3 regions of the Paraburkholderia sp. J8-2 genome follow, and region 1 is predicted to be linked to each of the others. Evidence: predicted binding sites of a transcription regulator. Region 1 holds the regulator's gene; each other region holds the start of a gene.
The links. Region 1 encodes LexA, which represses DNA repair genes until DNA is damaged. Its sites were predicted from a motif close to ACTGTATNNNNATACAGT; they were not measured.
Positions count from the first base shown of each region.

Region 2: a site for LexA is predicted at 3,689-3,706, ahead of imuA (translesion DNA synthesis-associated protein ImuA). Genes of this name have one in related genera too.
Region 3: a site for LexA is predicted at 2,554-2,571, ahead of recA (recombinase RecA). Genes of this name have one in related genera too.

Region 1 covers NZ_CAJMZA010000014.1:26,507-32,063, forward strand. The annotation lists gene cysT (sulfate ABC transporter permease subunit CysT) at 1-528, opposite strand, end outside; gene U5A52_RS25960 (sulfate ABC transporter substrate-binding protein) at 679-1,728, opposite strand; gene lexA (transcriptional repressor LexA) at 2,031-2,681, shown strand; gene U5A52_RS25970 (hypothetical protein) at 2,736-3,113, shown strand; gene U5A52_RS25975 (DUF2939 domain-containing protein) at 3,231-3,911, shown strand; gene U5A52_RS25980 (universal stress protein) at 3,993-4,463, opposite strand; gene nodI (nodulation factor ABC transporter ATP-binding protein NodI) at 4,797-5,557, shown strand, end outside.
Region 2 covers NZ_CAJMZA010000031.1:76,405-81,961, forward strand. The annotation lists gene U5A52_RS36040 (hypothetical protein) at 496-801, opposite strand; gene U5A52_RS36045 (hypothetical protein) at 1,444-1,752, opposite strand; gene U5A52_RS36050 (hypothetical protein) at 1,803-1,949, opposite strand; gene U5A52_RS36055 (hypothetical protein) at 2,065-2,838, opposite strand; gene U5A52_RS36060 (hypothetical protein) at 2,932-3,576, opposite strand; gene imuA (translesion DNA synthesis-associated protein ImuA) at 3,743-4,333, shown strand; gene U5A52_RS36070 (IS110 family transposase) at 4,594-5,557, opposite strand, start outside.
Region 3 covers NZ_CAJMZA010000005.1:95,495-101,051, forward strand. The annotation lists gene U5A52_RS13760 (sensor histidine kinase) at 1-1,637, opposite strand, end outside; gene U5A52_RS13765 (response regulator transcription factor) at 1,650-2,414, opposite strand; gene recA (recombinase RecA) at 2,651-3,727, shown strand; gene recX (recombination regulator RecX) at 3,880-4,662, shown strand; gene U5A52_RS13780 (DUF2889 domain-containing protein) at 4,782-5,477, shown strand; gene sucC (ADP-forming succinate--CoA ligase subunit beta) at 5,528-5,557, shown strand, end outside.

The sequences.
Region 1 (5,557 bases):
TGCGGCCTCCTCCTGCTCGCGCTCGAAGTCCTCGAGCACCGGCTGCACCGTGCGCACGACGAACGGCAAGCCGATGAAGGTCAGCGCGACGAGCACGCCAAGCGGCGTGAACGCGATCTTCAGACCGAGCGGTTCCAGGAACTGGCCAATCCAGCCATTGCCCGCGTACACGGCGGCGAGCGAAATGCCCGCGACGGACGTCGGCAGCGCGAACGGCAGATCGACGAGCGCATCGATCACGCGTTTGAACGGGAACGGATAGCGCACGAGCACCCACGCGAGCAGGAACCCGAACACCGCGTTGATGAGCGCCCCGCCGAGCGCGGCCGTGAACGTGAGCCGGTACGACGCGATCACGCGCGGCGACCACACGGCGCGCACGAACTGGCTCCAGTCGAGCGTCGCCGTCTTGAGGAAGGTGGCGGCAAGCGGAATGAGCACCACGAGGCTCAGGTAAGCCACCGTGATGCCGAGCGTCACGCCGAAGCCCGGCAGCGCACTGGGCTTGCGCAATCGAAACGTTGTCATGCTCATCGTCCAGACATGGGTTGCGCGCTTGCCGGGTTCGCCGGCGGCGCCGAAAAGCGCGCCCGTGGGCGCGCTTCTTTGTTATGCGGTCGCGTCGCGATCGACTGCCAACCGGTACTGCGGTACTGCGGTACAGCGGTGTTGCGTGACTTACTGCGGCTGGTAGATCGAATCGAACACGCCGCCATCTGCGAAATGCGTCTTCTGCGCGTTGGTCCAGCCGCCGAACGTGTCGTCAACCGTGTAAAGCTTCAGCTTCGGAAACTTCGCCGTGAGCGCCGCCGGGACCTTGTCCGAACGCGGACGGTAGAAGTTCTTCGCGGCGATCTCCTGGCCCTCTTCGCTATAGAGGAACTGCAGGTAGGCCTCGGCCTCCTTGCGCGTGCCCTTCTTTTCGACGACCTTGTCCACCACCGCAACCGGCGGCTCAGCCAGAATGCTCACCGAAGGGACCACGATCTCGAACTTGTCCGGGCCGAATTCCTTGAGCGAAAGGAATGCTTCGTTCTCCCATGCGATCAGCACATCGCCGATACCGCGCTGCACGAAGCTCGTCGTCGCACCTCGCGCGCCCGAGTCGAGCACGCCTGCATTCTTGTAGAGCTTCGAGACGAAGTCCTTGGCCTTCTGCTCGTTGCCGCCCGGCTGGTGCAGCGCATAGGCCCACGCCGCGAGATAGTTCCAGCGCGCGCCGCCCGAGGTCTTCGGATTCGGCGTGACGATCGACACGCCCGGCTTCGTCAGATCGTCCCAGTCCTTGATGTGCTTGGGGTTGCCCTTGCGCACGAGAAACACGATCGTCGACGTGTACGGCGAGGCGTTGTCGGGCAAGCGCTTTTGCCAGTCCTTCGCAACGATGCCCTTGTTGGCGAGCGCGTCGATGTCCCATGCGAGCGCCAGCGTCACAACGTCGGCCTGCAGGCCGTCGAGCACCGAGCGCGCCTGCGCACCCGAGCCGCCGTGCGACTGCTTGATGGTGAGCGTTTCGCCCGTCTTCGCCTTCCACTGCTTGATGAAGGCCTCGTTAATGTCCTGATACAGCTCGCGCGTCGGATCGTAGGAGACGTTGAGCAGCGACGTGTCCGCGTGAGCGGCCACGGGCGCCATCGCCGTAACTGCGACGAGCGGCGCAACGCCGATAACCAGTTTTGCCGCCAGTGATTTCAGCCAGCCTGCGCGCCCCGTATGTGTCGTGCCCATCTATCTGTTCTCCGTTTTCGTGTGTGCTCGTTCGCGCTCATCCGTGCGCATCTGCGAATTGCAGCTAACGATGGAGGCCAGTCTAGCGATCCGCTTACATTATTAAAAATGATGTTTTCTCATTTTTTAATACGCAAAAGTGGTAAGGACAGAGGAAGTCGCTGCTAGAGCGCGATTTCGTCCGCACAAACGCGGGAAAACGGCCTGATAGCAACGCTCAGTTGACGAACTTCAAGTAACACTTGAAAAGTGGCGAGTACTGTATAAAAATACAGTTACCTGTTCAAACATACAGTGGCGCCATGACCAAACTCACCGCACGACAGCAGCAGGTTTTCGATCTGGTTCGCCGGGCGATCGAACGCACGGGCTTCCCGCCCACGCGCGCCGAGATCGCGGCGGAACTCGGCTTCAGCTCGGCCAACTCCGCGGAGGAGCATCTGCGCGCGCTGGCGCGCAAGGGCGTGATCGAACTGGCTGCGGGCGCCTCGCGCGGCATCCGCCTCATGCCGGGGCCCGACGACCTGCCGCACCAGTTCACGCTCCCGCACCCGAGCATCATGCAGCTCTCACTGCCGCTCGTTGGCCGCGTCGCAGCGGGTAGCCCGATCCTCGCGCAGGAGCACATCTCGCAGAACTACATGTGCGACCCGGCACTGTTCTCGAGCCGCCCTGACTATCTGCTGAAAGTGCGCGGCCTTTCCATGCGCGACGCCGGCATTCTCGACGGCGACCTGCTCGCCGTGCAGAAGAAGGCCGAAGCGAAAGACGGGCAAATCATCGTGGCGCGCCTTGGCGACGACGTCACCGTGAAGCGGCTGAAGCGCCGTTCGAACGGGCTCGAACTGATCGCCGAGAACCCCGATTACGACAATATTTTTGTCGAGGCTGGCAGCGCGGAATTCGCGCTGGAAGGCATCGCGGTTGGCCTGATCCGCCCCACCGAATTCTAAGCAATCCGTCTGCGCGCGTTGTGCGCTGAGTTTACGCACTACCTGGAGAGAGTCATGGAACGCCTTGCCCGCTTGCTGCCCTTCCGTCAATTCGGCCGTCTTCGCCACCTCCGTGGAATCGCCTCTTGCGCGGTGCGCGAGGTGCGCGACTCGGCCGCCGCACTGAGCGGCTCGCTCTTCGAAGATTCGCCAGAGATGGTGGCCGCCAGCACGGCCGACCTGCCGGCGCTGCCCTCGGCCCAGCCGGCGTTTGCGCGCGTGTCGCTCAACAGCACGCTCAACACCGAGCAGCCCATGCGCCGCGCGCCGGTGCGGGTCTATCAAGGTCAGTCGCGGCTCATTCTCGTCGGCACGGTTGACGCGGTCTGCCGTGCGATCGACCGCTGCATCGCGGAGCAGCACAGCGACCTGCCTGCAGCGCTGGCGAAGTAAGGTCGAATCGAGCGCGAATTCGCCAATACGCGGCTCAAATGTGAGAAGAGGTTACGGTCGGGATCGTTTAATCAAGTTTGCGGTCAACACCCTGTTTGAACGATTTGTCCTATGCCGATGACGGAATCTCCCTCAACCCCTCGTAAAACCCAAGGCTGGAAGAAGCCCGTAGCGATCACCGTTGCGCTCGCCATGATTGTTGGCGCGCTTGGCTACGCGTATGCGTCGCCCTATATCGCGGTGAAACACATGAAAGCCGCCGCCGACGCTCGCGACGCCGCCACGCTCAACGAGTACGTCGATTACCCTGCGCTGCGCCTGAGCCTCAAACAGCAGGTTGGCGAGATGCTGCATCGGCGCATCGAAGGGCAACACAGCAGCAATCCGCTGCTGATCCTCGGCGCCGTGATTGGTGCGGCACTGATCAGTCCGCTCGTGGATGCCTACGCAACGCCAGAAGGCGTGGCCGCCCTGCTGAGCGGCATGCCGCCGACAGGCAAGCCTGGCGACCGGCCGCACGCGCCGCCGCCGACGGAGTCCAGCGAGCAATCGGCAGAATCCGCGCAATCGGCGCAATCGGCACAATCGGCGCCGTCACCGGCCCCAGCGGCGTCGGGCAATCCCGCGCCCGAGGCTCGGCCGGTCACCACGGCCGGCTATCGCGGCCTCAATGAATTCGCGCTCACGTGGGAGCGCGGCAATACGGGCGAGCACTATGCCGCCATCCTGCAGCGTCACGGGCTCTTCTCGTGGAAGCTCGCAGCGGTCGAGCTAGACGAAGGAAGCGTCTCGAACTGAGACAGATTGGGAGCGAAAACGGAAACAGGCCGGTTCCGTGCGAACCGGCCCGCTTGGTCCTGCTTGATCCCGCTCAATCAACTAAGCGGCGGCTTGCTGCTGTTTTTCCTCAGCCGCCGACGAACACGCCACGAGAATGCTGCACGACACGCGGTCGAGCAGCGGCGTATTGCCCGCGCCCATCCACCAGCGCGAAAGCCCCGTGCGGCAGCGGTGACCCACCACCACGAGGTCGGCATTCAGTTCGTTGGCCAGATTTGCGATTTCGTCGATCGGATGCCCGAACGCGAAGTGCCCCTGGGCGCGCACACCACGCTCGGTTAGCCAGTCCACGCCTTCCTGAAGGATTTCGCGCGCCGTTTCCTCGAAGCGGCCGCAGGCCACATCGGTCAGCAGGCCCGCGCTCTGCGCGATCGTCGAGCGCATGTCGACAACCGAGAGCAGATGCGTTTCCGCCTGCAGATCGAGCGCAAGGTCGGCGCCGCAACGCAGTGCCTTGCGGCCTTCGCGCGAGCCGTCGTAACAGAGCAGAATTTTTTTGTAGCTCGCCATGATCGCTTCTCCCCGCCCGCGTGATTTGCAGGCTGTGCGATTCTCATGATGGTGCGCCGCAATTCCACACGCAAGGGCTGGAAAACGCCAGGTGGGCATCGAAAACCGCCAGATGCGTCTTAGGCAACGCACACCTCTTGTGCATGGCCTGATGCTTGCCGCGACATGCATTCGCCTCGTGCCACGTCGAACGGCCTGGAAGCGCCGCCCAACCCGCCACGCAGCAATGCACTAAAATGGGCCGCCTTGTTTCGCGCGATTGTTCGTTTGCTTTTGCGTTCGCTCTTGCGTGCGCCTCGCGCGACACCCGTTCGACTCACGTTCAACTGGTCCATGTCCGCACCCGCCATCGAATTCGAGCAGGTCATCAAACATTACGGAGACAGGACGGTCGTCAACGGCCTGTCGTTCAACGTCCTCCCCGGTGAATGCTTCGGGCTGCTCGGCCCCAATGGCGCTGGGAAAACCACGACGCTGCGCATGCTGCTCGGCATCGTTTCGCCCGATGCGGGTCGCATCAGCCTGTGTGGCGAGCCGGTGCCCGCTCGCGCGCGTCACGCCCGCCAGCGCGTGGGCGTCGTGCCGCAGTTCGACAATCTCGACCCCGACTTCACCGTGCGCGAGAACCTGCTCGTGTTCGGCCGTTACTTCGGCTTGTCCGCGCGTGAAACGCGTGACCTCGTCGCGCCGCTGCTCGAATTCGCGCGCCTCGAAAGCAAAGCCGATGCGCGCGTAGGTGAGCTCTCGGGCGGCATGCGCCGCCGTCTCACACTGGCGCGCGCGCTCGTGAACGACCCCGACGTGCTCGTGATGGACGAGCCCACGACAGGCCTCGACCCGCAGGCGCGGCATCTGATCTGGGAGCGGCTGCGCTCGCTGCTCGCGCGCGGCAAGACGATTCTCCTCACCACGCATTTCATGGAGGAGGCCGAACGACTTTGCAATCGCGTCTGCGTGATCGAGGAAGGCCGCAAGATCGCCGAGGGTGCGCCCAAGGCGCTGATCGAATCGGAGATCGGCTGCGATGTGATCGAGGTGTACGGCCCGGACCCGGTCTCGCTGCGCGACGAGCTTGCAGCCGATGCGAAGCGCAC
Region 2 (5,557 bases), on a different contig from region 1:
CCGGAGAAAGGAATTAGAATGCGACGTCGGCAGGGCCTTGGGCCGGGCGCCGCCGGCCAACACACCCAAGAAGCAAGGGCTGGTTGCCCAAAATGTCCGGCAATACGTTCGACTCGGATCGATAAGCAAATCCTCAATCGCTGAACGCACAACGCAATACCAGAGAAAGCGCCATGGACTGATATTCCTTTCCGTGTCAATCGTGATCGGTTCTCGGTCTTGGCGCATCCGAGTTCCCTGAGGGCGACGTCGCAGCAAGCCTCAACTGTGAATCACGCTTCTATGAAGAAGGCTCCTGTCAAGATCGCAGTCCTACAGCACTTCCTTCCGCAGTTGTCCACAATCGCGCATCCACTGACGCGATCCCTTGTCCTGCGATGACGGTACGCCACGAGGATCCGACCGCGCTCGCCGCGCAACCACGAGCGCAAGTTGACCACCAGCTTGATCGCATCGATCCGGTCGGTCTTCGCGTACTGGATCCCGGACTACGGGCTACTCGGGCGGCGCGGCCTCGCGGTCTGGCTCGTTGATGCGCGCCAGATGGATTACGCCCTCGGCCACATGAGTGACGTGTAGGACTGTCAGTAGCCGCAGAAGCTGAAGAGTCTCGAATTGCTGAGCGCCGCGTGGCGGCCTGCTTGCGAAGTCTGCGTAGTACGCGCGCCAATCCGGCAGCGTGAGTTGCTGCTCACTGAGCGGGGGCAACTGGATCGAGCGCATGCAGAAGGCGCTGTTGCAGATGAACCTACAGGTCGCCGATTTGATGGCCATGACCGGGCAGACAATCGTCTGCGCCATCGGTGCCGGCGAACGAGACCCGAAAGTCCTTGCGCCCTTTCGCCACAATCACAGTAGGGCCAGCACTGACAACGTCATCAGCGCGTTAACTGCCAAATTGCGCGGGGCGCACCTGTTCGTGCTCGGGCAGACATGTTGTGGGGACCCGCTCAGCTGCCACCACCTAACGGTGGCACTCCTATCGTCTCGTAAAACGTGGCATGCCGCCGCAAGACAAACAGCGACTATGAACAACATGCGTGCGCCAGAGTCGCCTCAAACTATCTTTTGCCGGCACCTAGATGTCGACTAAGCCCCAGTTTTTTGCGAAAACGCGATGCACAACGTCGCTATAACGATAATCCTTCTTATCTCGCCCCGGAGTAGATCAGTGATGTAAATCGTGCCCGTGAATCTCTCCATCATCTGGCAGTCGCCATATCCTTGCAATTGTTTAGTTATCCGATTCGAATTAATTTCGATACCTACATTCAGGATTCGAGACGTACTGATTGCCGCGCGGTCCGCGGCGGTTCAGTTGAATGTCTGCTGTAAGCTGTCGGTCGGACGGTTAGTTGCGAGGTACGCCATGATGTATCTTACGATGCAAAGTTGACGTATAAACAATTATCAATCTCGGCATGATGTTTTCTAACGTCTGGTTCAGTCGTCGGCCATCAGGTCATCGAGAGCCGACAGCTCGGCCTCGGCCCACGCACTGAAGTCCTCGACCTCGCCAATCACCGCGTGCAGCTGGTGCTCGCTCTCGATATCCACGGGTGTCATCGCCTTGAGTGCCGAAAGCCATCCGCCGGCCGCCCGAACGTAGTTCTCCAGGATGGGCCTGCGGTTGCGCATCATGTGGACCTTGAACTCATCCTTCATCGGGATTTTCAGGTCGATCGATTCCTGCCAAAGCGTTATGCTCGCCAGCATGTAGTCGGCGTCGAATTGAACCGCGATCTTCGGCATTCGGTGGTTCTCCCTCAATTCCGGTCCTGGCCGTGTCGCCCAACGCACTATCATCTTAGCTGACGCCGCCGGGCGCGGCCGCTGCCGACACTCAACGAGCTGACGACCTGGCTAAACACCGGGTGACCGCGCTCGTCAACGCCGTATAGCTGGAAAATGTTCTTGGCCAGATCGATGCTTAGCAGCGCGACGCTCATGACGGCCTCAGCTCATTCGTGGACCAGGAAGTGCTCATACTGCCATGTCCTCCGATGGCGATTGTTCGCATTCATCCACCGGAGGTGGGACGAGGCCATTCCACTAAATCCGGGGTCAGCCGGAGGAACTGTCAGCTTCGCCTTTCAACGACCCACCGAGCCGCCGAAGGCCGCGGGGAATCGAAAACGCATTCAGCCAGTACGATGCGCACAGAATCAGCATTACTTCTCCCGGCGCGAGCAACAGCAGGCCAACGAACGATCCTATATCGAAGCGCAGGTTCAATTCAATGATGGCCCAAACGCCAGCTGCAAAAAGGAGGATGGCGAACAACGGCGTCCAGCGACGAAACGTGCGGCTTCGCTTCGAGAGGAAGGATCCAAGCTCAATACGACCGACTGAGTGGATCGGATTTAGCCCCTTTACCGACCCGGTTAGCTTGGGCACAAACCGCGTTGAAGTGTGCAAAGCTTCCAGAAGCACCCCATGGTTCCCGTCCCAATGGTCGAAATCAATTTGCCAAGAGCCGTCACCCAAGTTTTTGGGCTTGAACCCGAGCGCACCATCTGAGGATTCGAGCACCGACAGATCCAGAATGCGGGCGCCCGGGAAGGTGGCCTTCAAAGGATTTGCTGCGTATACGTCCGCTGGAAGAATCGCTTTTCTACCTGAATTCCAGAGCCATATCCGGGACTTCGTAAGGCGTTCAATGCTCTCACCGTTGTGCGTCACGCTCAGTCCGTCAAGCGAATCGCGCTTCTCGATGACCGTCATACCTTCCGCGCCATATTCCAGCCTCCGGCGTTCCAGAAAGCGATTGACCAGCATTGTCATCATGCTGCCACCCGCAATCGTGACAGCTCCGGACAAGAAAGGAACAAAATTCATCTGATTCGAATGTTGTGATTTTGCTTTTCAGGAATCCGCGTGATGCCGCGCTAGTGCTAAGCCCTTGCGCCGCACGTTTGAGATAAACCCGGCTTAGTGCTTTACTTCCCAGCCAGCGCTTGTAAGTCGCATGACGACCGAGGACGTATTTCCGGTTCCCGCCCCGCGGACGAGCCGTCCGAGGGTGGGAAAGGCGTGCTGAATATCCGGCCGCTTGGCCCATTCAGGAAACCCGACCATTTCATAGTTGAAATAGGCCGTGCTTTCCCCCATGGAAGCTGGATCCCACTTGACGACTCGTGTGATATGCACGTGGCCGTAACAGAATGCACCGGTACGCGAGCCGGACTCAACTGAGCCGCTCGAGCGCGGCGCATCAGTGAAGGCGGTCGAGCCTGAGTCCGTCAGGCTGTATGTCCGCGCCACCGCACCGTCGCTGGCCGGGCCCGGAGCGTCGTGCGACACCAAGAGGCCGGCCGACTTCAATGCTTCGAGTCCGGGAATTGGGGTCAGCACGGGATCGTTCTGGATATCCGCCGCATTCCTGATGTCAGCGCGACTGATTGCGTATGGAAATTGCCAGCTGCGCAGGCAGATCCCCGGACCAGGAGCGTAATAAGCGTTCAGTGCATCAGTCAGATTCGCCTCGTTCAGGTCCTGCTTATTGGAGCAACCAGCAACGAAGATTGCAAGTGCAGTGACTGCTATGGCGGTTAGTGCGGTTTGGTCCTGTCGCATAGAAACTTATGGTTGGCTTTTGGCGGAGCAATCATAAGACAAAATATCGCGCGCGAGGCGACCTAGGCAAACAACACAGGATTGGCCGTTGGGCACGTGATAAGCTAAGATAGCTGTATGGATATACAGTATCGAGGCCGACATGGGGCACGCAATTCAAGCTGAGATGATCCATCCGGATCTGTGGCGAGCGTCCCAACTGGGCTCGGCGCACGGCCGCACGGTGACGAGCGGACACGAGGCGCTCGACGCGGAGTTGCCGGGCCACGGCTGGCCGACGGGTGCCCTGACCGAGGTGATCGTCCCGCAACCGGGCTGCGGCGAACTGCGCCTGCTTAAAGCCGCGCTTGAAGCCGTCGCGACCCGGCCTGTCTTCGTTCTCCAACCTCCGCATAGACTCCAGCCGGCAGCGTTCACCTGGTGGGGTGTGGGCGCTGAAAACATCCGGGTGCTCAAGGCAGCCACGACCGCAGACAGCCTTTGGGCAGCGGAACAGATCCTTCGTGCCGGAACCGCAGGGGCGCTGCTTTTCTGGCAGCAGCAGGTCCGCCCGGAGGCGCTACGTCGCCTGCACCTCGCCGCGCAGCACGCAGACACATTGCTGTTCCTCTTTCGTCCTACTGCGGCGGCGAACTCGACGTCCCCCGCCCCGTTGCGTATCTCGATCGACGCGGCGCCCGACGGCGTGAACGTCTCATTCATCAAACGCCGTGGGCCGCATCGCGACAAGCCCGTATTCGTTGCGCTCTCTATATGAACGCCTCCCGTTTGCACAAGGCTTCGTGTGTTCCAACTGACAGATAGGGTTGCAGCTCTATATGCGGCCTTCTTGCAGCCGTATTTCGCTGCGGGCCCCGATGAAATCCGCTGACCTACACCTCATTCCCCACTCGAGCTCGAAGCTCTGGAGAGCGCTCAGGTTCAGTAGGTCACGGTCCGACCTGTTTGTCATCACACTCGCTTGCCTGCGCAACCTTTGACGTCTATAGCCTCCGCACCAGCCCCAGTTATTCCCGCCTAAGCCGCTTTCATACTCATGTAGCCCTTCTCGTACTTCCTGCTGTGCGCCAACATCGCCCATATCGTCCGGGCCATCTTGTTCGCCAGCGCAACAGTCACTACATTCGGCGGTCGACGTTTGTTGATCTGTTCTACCCACGGGCCAGGCTCTTTCGCATGCCCCAGCACGACCCGCGCGCCGTGGATCAGCAAAGTTCGCAAATAAGTATCGCCGCGCTTGCTTATACCAAGCAGTCGGACTCGTCCACCAGAGCCGGTCTGCGCAGGTACCAGCCCAAGCCACGCCGCAAATTCCCGCCCGGATTTGAAGGACTTCGCATCGCCCATCGTAGCAACGGCCGCTGTCGCCGTCAGTAACCCCACTCCCGGTATCTCCAGAATCGCTTTACAAGACGGATCTTGCCGCATCCATTCCTGCAGACGCCTTTCGATCTCTGCAATCTGCGTATCTACAGTACTCAGCCTTGCCCATTGCTCACGCAGTGTTTCAATCAACACTGCCGGCAAACGCTCACTTAGCGCAGCCAAAACACTTGGCATCGCCCGGTTCAATGCAGCCCGCCCCTTGTTCATTACTTCGCCGTACTCCGTCAGCAGACCGCGAAGGCAATTGCTCTGCGCTGTTCGAAACTTCACCAGTTGTTCGCGCATCCGGTGCAGCGCAAGCACCGCCTGCTGTGCTTCCGTCTTCACCGCAACCGACTTTCCGGGTTGCTGGACAGCTGTCCAAATCGCACGCGCATCCGCCACGTCATTCTTATTGCCAGCTACAAACGCCTTGACGACCTTCCCCGGGAGTAGTCGAACCTCGTGCCCCATTTCAATTAAACGTCTCGCCCAGTGTTGGGCACCACCGCAGGCTTCCATACCAATCAAGCAGCGCTCGCGATTTGCGAAGTGCGCCAGGAAACTAGCGCGCTTGATCTGCTTGCTGACTATCTCACCGGTTTGAGCATCAACC
Region 3 (5,557 bases), on a different contig from region 1:
GCTTTCGCGCGCAGCCGCAGCGTCACGCGCACGAGCGTCCCGGCGAGTCGCGGCGTGTCTTGATAGACGTGATCGTCGATGGCGAGCGTGCCGCCGTGCATCGTGGCGATCTCGCGCACGATCGCGAGCCCGAGACCGCTGCCTTCGCCGTCGCGCCCGAGAATGCGGTAGAAGCGCTCGAACACGCGCTCGCGCTCGGCGGCAGGAATGCCCATACCCGTGTCTTCCACTTCGAGATGGACCACGCCCGCCGCGGGTTCCGGCCGCACGCGCACGGTAATACGCCCGCCCGCAGGCGTATAGCGGATCGCGTTGTCGATGAGGTTCGAGAGCATCTCGCGCAGCATCACCGGGTTGCCGTCCACTTCGACGCGCGCCACCGCTCCGTCCTCGTCCTGCTCGCTCCCGTACGCCGTTTCGGGGCCTTCGTAGCCGAGGTCCATCTGTTTGGCGAGCGCCGGCTGCACCCAGTCGCGCACGGCGTGGCGCGCCACGTCCGCCACGTCGACCGGCGTGAAGATCTGCCCGGACATGCGGTTTTCCGCGCGAGCGAGCGCGAGCAGCTGCGTGACGAGCCGCGCGGCGTGCTCGGAGCTTGTCGCGATCTGCTCGAGCGAGCGGTGCACTTCGGCAGGCGCGTCCTGGCGCAGCGCGAGTTCGGCCTGGGTGCGCAGGCCCGCGAGCGGCGTCTTCATCTGATGGGCGGCGTCGGCGATAAAGCGCTTTTGCAGCTCCATGTTCTGTTCGAGCCGCGTGAGCAGGTCGTTGAACGAGGTGACGAGCGGCTCGATTTCAGGCGGCGCGCGGCGCGCTTCGAGCGGCGAAAGATCGTCGGGGCGGCGCATGCGGATGTTCGACTGCAGCGCGTGCAACGGCGCGAGGCCCCGCGAGAGACCGAACCACACGAGCAGGATCGCGAGCGGCAGGATCACGAACTGCGGCAGGATCACGCCCTTGATGATGTCGTTGGCGAGCTGGCGGCGCTTGTCGAGCGTTTCCGCGACCTGCACGAGCACCGGTTGACCCGGCCGGTCGCCGGCGCTCAGGTGCGTCGGCTCCACTGTCGTATAGGCGACGCGGATATCGATGCCACGCAGCGTGTCGTCGCGGAACTCGACGAGACCGGGCGGCGGGCGGTCGTCGTCGTGCGGCAGCGGCATGTCGCGATCGCCGCCAATCAGCTCGCCGCGGCTGCCGAGCACCTGGTAGAACACGCTGTCTACGTTGTCGGCGCGCAGGAAGTCGCGCGTGGAGGCGGGCAGTGTGAGTTCGGCCACGCCGTTGACGGGCTGGATCTGGCGCGCGAGCACATAGGCGTCGGTTTCGAGCGCGCGGTCGAAGGGGCCGTTGGCGATCGACTTCGCCACGAGATACGTGACCGCGATGCTCATCGGCCAGAGCAGCAGCAAGGGCGCGAGCATCCAGTCGAGAATCTCGCCGAAAAGCGAGCGCGGGCGCGCCTCGGCGGCGGCTTCGGCTTCGTCGGGCGGGGCGAACGGGTTGGCGTAGCGGGCGTCGCGCGCGTCGTCGTCGAGGGCGTCGGCCGTGAATGCGGACGCGCCCGATGTGTTTTCGCCGGCTGTGCTCGCGGCGCCCTTGGGCGGCACGGCGCGCGCGATGGGAGGACGCCCGGCCATCTTCGACTCCGCCTATTTGAAATAGTGGCTGGCGGGCATCGCCGGCGTGGCGTCGGGTGTGCCGGTCTCGGCGCGTGTGCCTGGCTGGCTCGCGCCGGCGTGCGTTTCCTTCGCCTCCTTTTCGAGGCAGTAGCCCAGTCCGCGCACCGTCACGATGCGCACGCCGCCGGTTTCCAGCTTCTTGCGCAGCCGGTGCACGTAGACTTCGATGGCGTTGTTGCTGACTTCCTCGCCCCACTCGCACAGGTGATCGACGAGCTGCTCCTTCGAGACGAGCCGCCCGAGCCGCTGCAGCAGCACTTCCAGCACACCGAGTTCGCGCGCCGAAAGATCGAGCACCTGGTCGTTGATGCGCGCAATGCGCCCCACCTGGTCATACGAGAGCGCGCCATGCCGCACCACGGTCGGGCCGCCGCCCGCGCCGCGCCGCGTGAGCGCACGCACGCGCGCTTCGAGTTCGTTGAGCGCGAAGGGCTTGGCCATGTAGTCGTCGGCGCCGAGGTCGAGGCCTTTCACGCGCTCGTCCACGCTGTCGGCGGCGGTGAGGATCAGCACGGGCAGGTTGGAATTGCGCGCGCGCAAACGGCGCAGCACTTCGAGGCCCGGCATTTTCGGCAGGCCCAGATCGAGGATCAAGAGGTCGAACGACTGCATCGACAAGGCAGTATCGGCATCCACGCCGCTACGCACGTGATCAACGGCATAGCCCGATTGGCGGAGTGATCTCACGAGCCCGTCCGCGAGTATGCTGTCGTCTTCGGCAATGAGGATTCGCATGTTGCGCCAACGTCGCTTTCGAGGCCCTTTGACCTCGTAGCACCGGCGCCGCGCCGCGTCTTTGAAGGCGCGGCCAGGCGACGCGCGGCGGTCTCCCGAAATTCGCGGTTCTGGATCGCCGGAAAGGCTTGCCAAAACCACTGTTTTTTTATACAGTGTCTGCGTTCGTGTGCATTAGCCCGAATGAGGCGTGCGCATGGTCACGAGACGCCGTTCATCATAGCAAAGGACGATTCATGGAAGATAGCAAGAAAGGCTCGGCTGGGCTGACTGCTGAAAAGAGCAAGGCGCTGGCCGCCGCGCTCGCGCAGATCGAAAAGCAGTTCGGCAAGGGGTCGATCATGCGACTCGGCGACGGCGAAGCGGTCGAGGACATCCAGGTAGTCTCCACCGGTTCGCTCGGCCTCGACATCGCGCTTGGCGTGGGCGGTTTGCCGCGCGGCCGCGTGGTCGAGATCTACGGTCCGGAATCGTCGGGCAAGACCACGCTCACGCTGCAGGTGATCGCCGAAATGCAGAAGCTCGGCGGCACGGCGGCGTTCATCGACGCGGAACACGCGCTCGACGTGCAATACGCCGCCAAGCTCGGCGTGAACGTGCCTGAACTGCTCATCTCGCAGCCGGACACGGGCGAGCAGGCGCTCGAAATCACCGACGCGCTGGTGCGCTCGGGCTCGATCGACATGATCGTGATCGACTCGGTCGCGGCGCTCGTGCCGAAGGCCGAAATCGAAGGTGAAATGGGCGACTCGCTGCCGGGTCTGCAGGCGCGTCTGATGTCGCAGGCGCTGCGCAAGCTCACCGGCACGATCAAGAAGACGAACTGCATGGTGATCTTCATTAACCAGATCCGCATGAAGATCGGCGTGATGTTCGGCAACCCGGAAACCACCACGGGCGGCAACGCACTCAAGTTCTACTCGTCGGTGCGTCTGGACATTCGCCGCATTGGCTCGATCAAGAAGAACGACGAAGTCATCGGCAGCGAAACGCGCGTGAAGGTTGTGAAGAACAAGGTCTCGCCGCCGTTCCGCGAAGCCGTGTTCGACATTCTGTACGGCGAAGGCATTTCGCGTCAGGGCGAAATCGTCGACCTCGGCGTGCAGGCCAAGATCGTCGACAAGGCGGGTGCGTGGTACAGCTATAACGGCGAGCGCATTGGCCAGGGCAAGGACAACGCACGCGAATTCCTGCGCGAGAACTCGGACATCGCTCGTGAGATCGAAAACCGCATCCGCGAATCGCTGGGCGTGAGCACGATGCCGGCCGGCGTCGACAATTCCGGCGAAGTCGAAGTCGCCGACGAAGAGTAAATTCTTCAGGCTCTCGTAGATAAGGCAAGCTGATGCGCAAGGGCGGGTCACCTACGTCCTCGCCGTCCGGCGATCAGGCTAACTCGCGTGCGGGTTCGCCTGCTGACCGGGGTGCCGAGCGGCGCCCCGCCGTGAAGCCTGCCGACGCACACATGAGCCGTTCAAGCCGCGACGCCCAGGCGGGCGATCGCGGCTTTGCGCATTCTGGCGCGCCATATTCCGCGCCCGCCGATCTCAGCGACGATGGCGGCGCGGTCTTCGAAGTGCCGTTCGAGGCTTTCTTCGGCGGGACCAATGAGTCGGCGGAAAACGCGTCATCAGAGCCGCCGCCGTTCGAAACATCATTCAAGCGCTCGCGCCGTGGGCCTGGCGAAACCGCTCGCGAATCCAGCGCACCGCAAGCCGATCAATACGAGCGCAGCTCGGCCACCCGTGCCGCACGCGCGAGCGAGCGCGAAAAAGCATCCACGGCAAAGCAGCGGCCCGAGCGCTCCCTCAAGGGTCGCGCGCTCGGCTATCTTTCGCGCCGCGAATACAGCCGCGCCGAACTTTCGCGCAAGCTCGTGCCGTACACCGAAGACGCCGACGCACTTGAAGCGCTGCTCGATTCGCTCGAGCGCGAAGGCTGGCTCTCCGACGCGCGCTTTGCCGAAAGCGTCGTGCACCGGCGTGCGGCGCGCGTGGGGGCAGGGCGTATCGTCAGCGAACTCAAGCGCCACGCAGTGGGCGACGCGCTCATCGAAGAGGTGAGCACGCAACTGCGTGAGACCGAACTCGCGCGCGCCCGCACGGTCTGGCAGAAGAAGTACGGGCAGTTGCCCGAAACGCCCGCCGAACGCGCGCGCCAGGCGCGCTTTCTCGCGGCGCGGGGCTTCTCGATGTCGATCATCGGGAAGATCCTCAAGGGAATCGAGGAAGACTGGCCCGACAATTGAGCCGGCCGTCTCGAAAAATCCGTACAGACATGTCCACGCCAGGCCTGTGTGTTCGCGGCTGTCTCAAATACCCGGTATGTTAAAATCGCGAGGTTTTCCAATCCGGTCTTACCTTTAGCATGCCGCTTTCTCCGCCCGTGCCCCGCCAGTTGCGCCACCAGCGCGCCATTCGGGCGGTTGCCTATGAGCGCGAAGACGGCCTGTGGGACATCGACGCGTGCCTGACCGACCACAAGCCACGCGACGTGCCGCTCGCCGCCGGTGTCCGGCCCAATGGTCTGCCGATCCATGAACTCTGGCTGCGCATTACGATCGATCGCAAGCTCAACGTCGTCGACGCAGAAGCGTCGTCTGACTGGGTGCCTTACGACGGTCAGTGCCAGAACGCTCATCCCGCCTATCGGGCCCTTATCGGGCTCAATCTCCTCCAGAACTTCCGCCGCGAAGCGGGCCGGCTCCTCGCCGGCACGGTTGGCTGCACGCACCTCACAGAAATGTTGGGCGTATTGCCGACCGCAGCGATCCAGGCGTTCGTTGGAGAAGTGTGGGACACATCGAATGGCTCGCCGGGTGAAGCGCCCGGACCGGAACACGGCAAGACCGCCGGAGGCATTGAGGCCGACGGTGAAAAGCCGCCCTTCCAGCTTGGCCGCTGCCATGCGCTGCGGTTCGACGGGGAGGCGGTGAAGCAGTTTTATCCGCGCTGGTATGGCCATGTGCCGCGTTCAATAGAGCGCGGCGCTGAAACCCCCAGCGTGCGCGACAGCCGGAGCCCGGGCCAAGAGGGCAGGGCCGACGCCGTCTCGCATGAATAACAACAGCGGAATCGAAGTTCACTCCAACTCTCAGACTGAAGGAATCACGCATGAAGATTCACGAGTACCAGGGTAAGGAA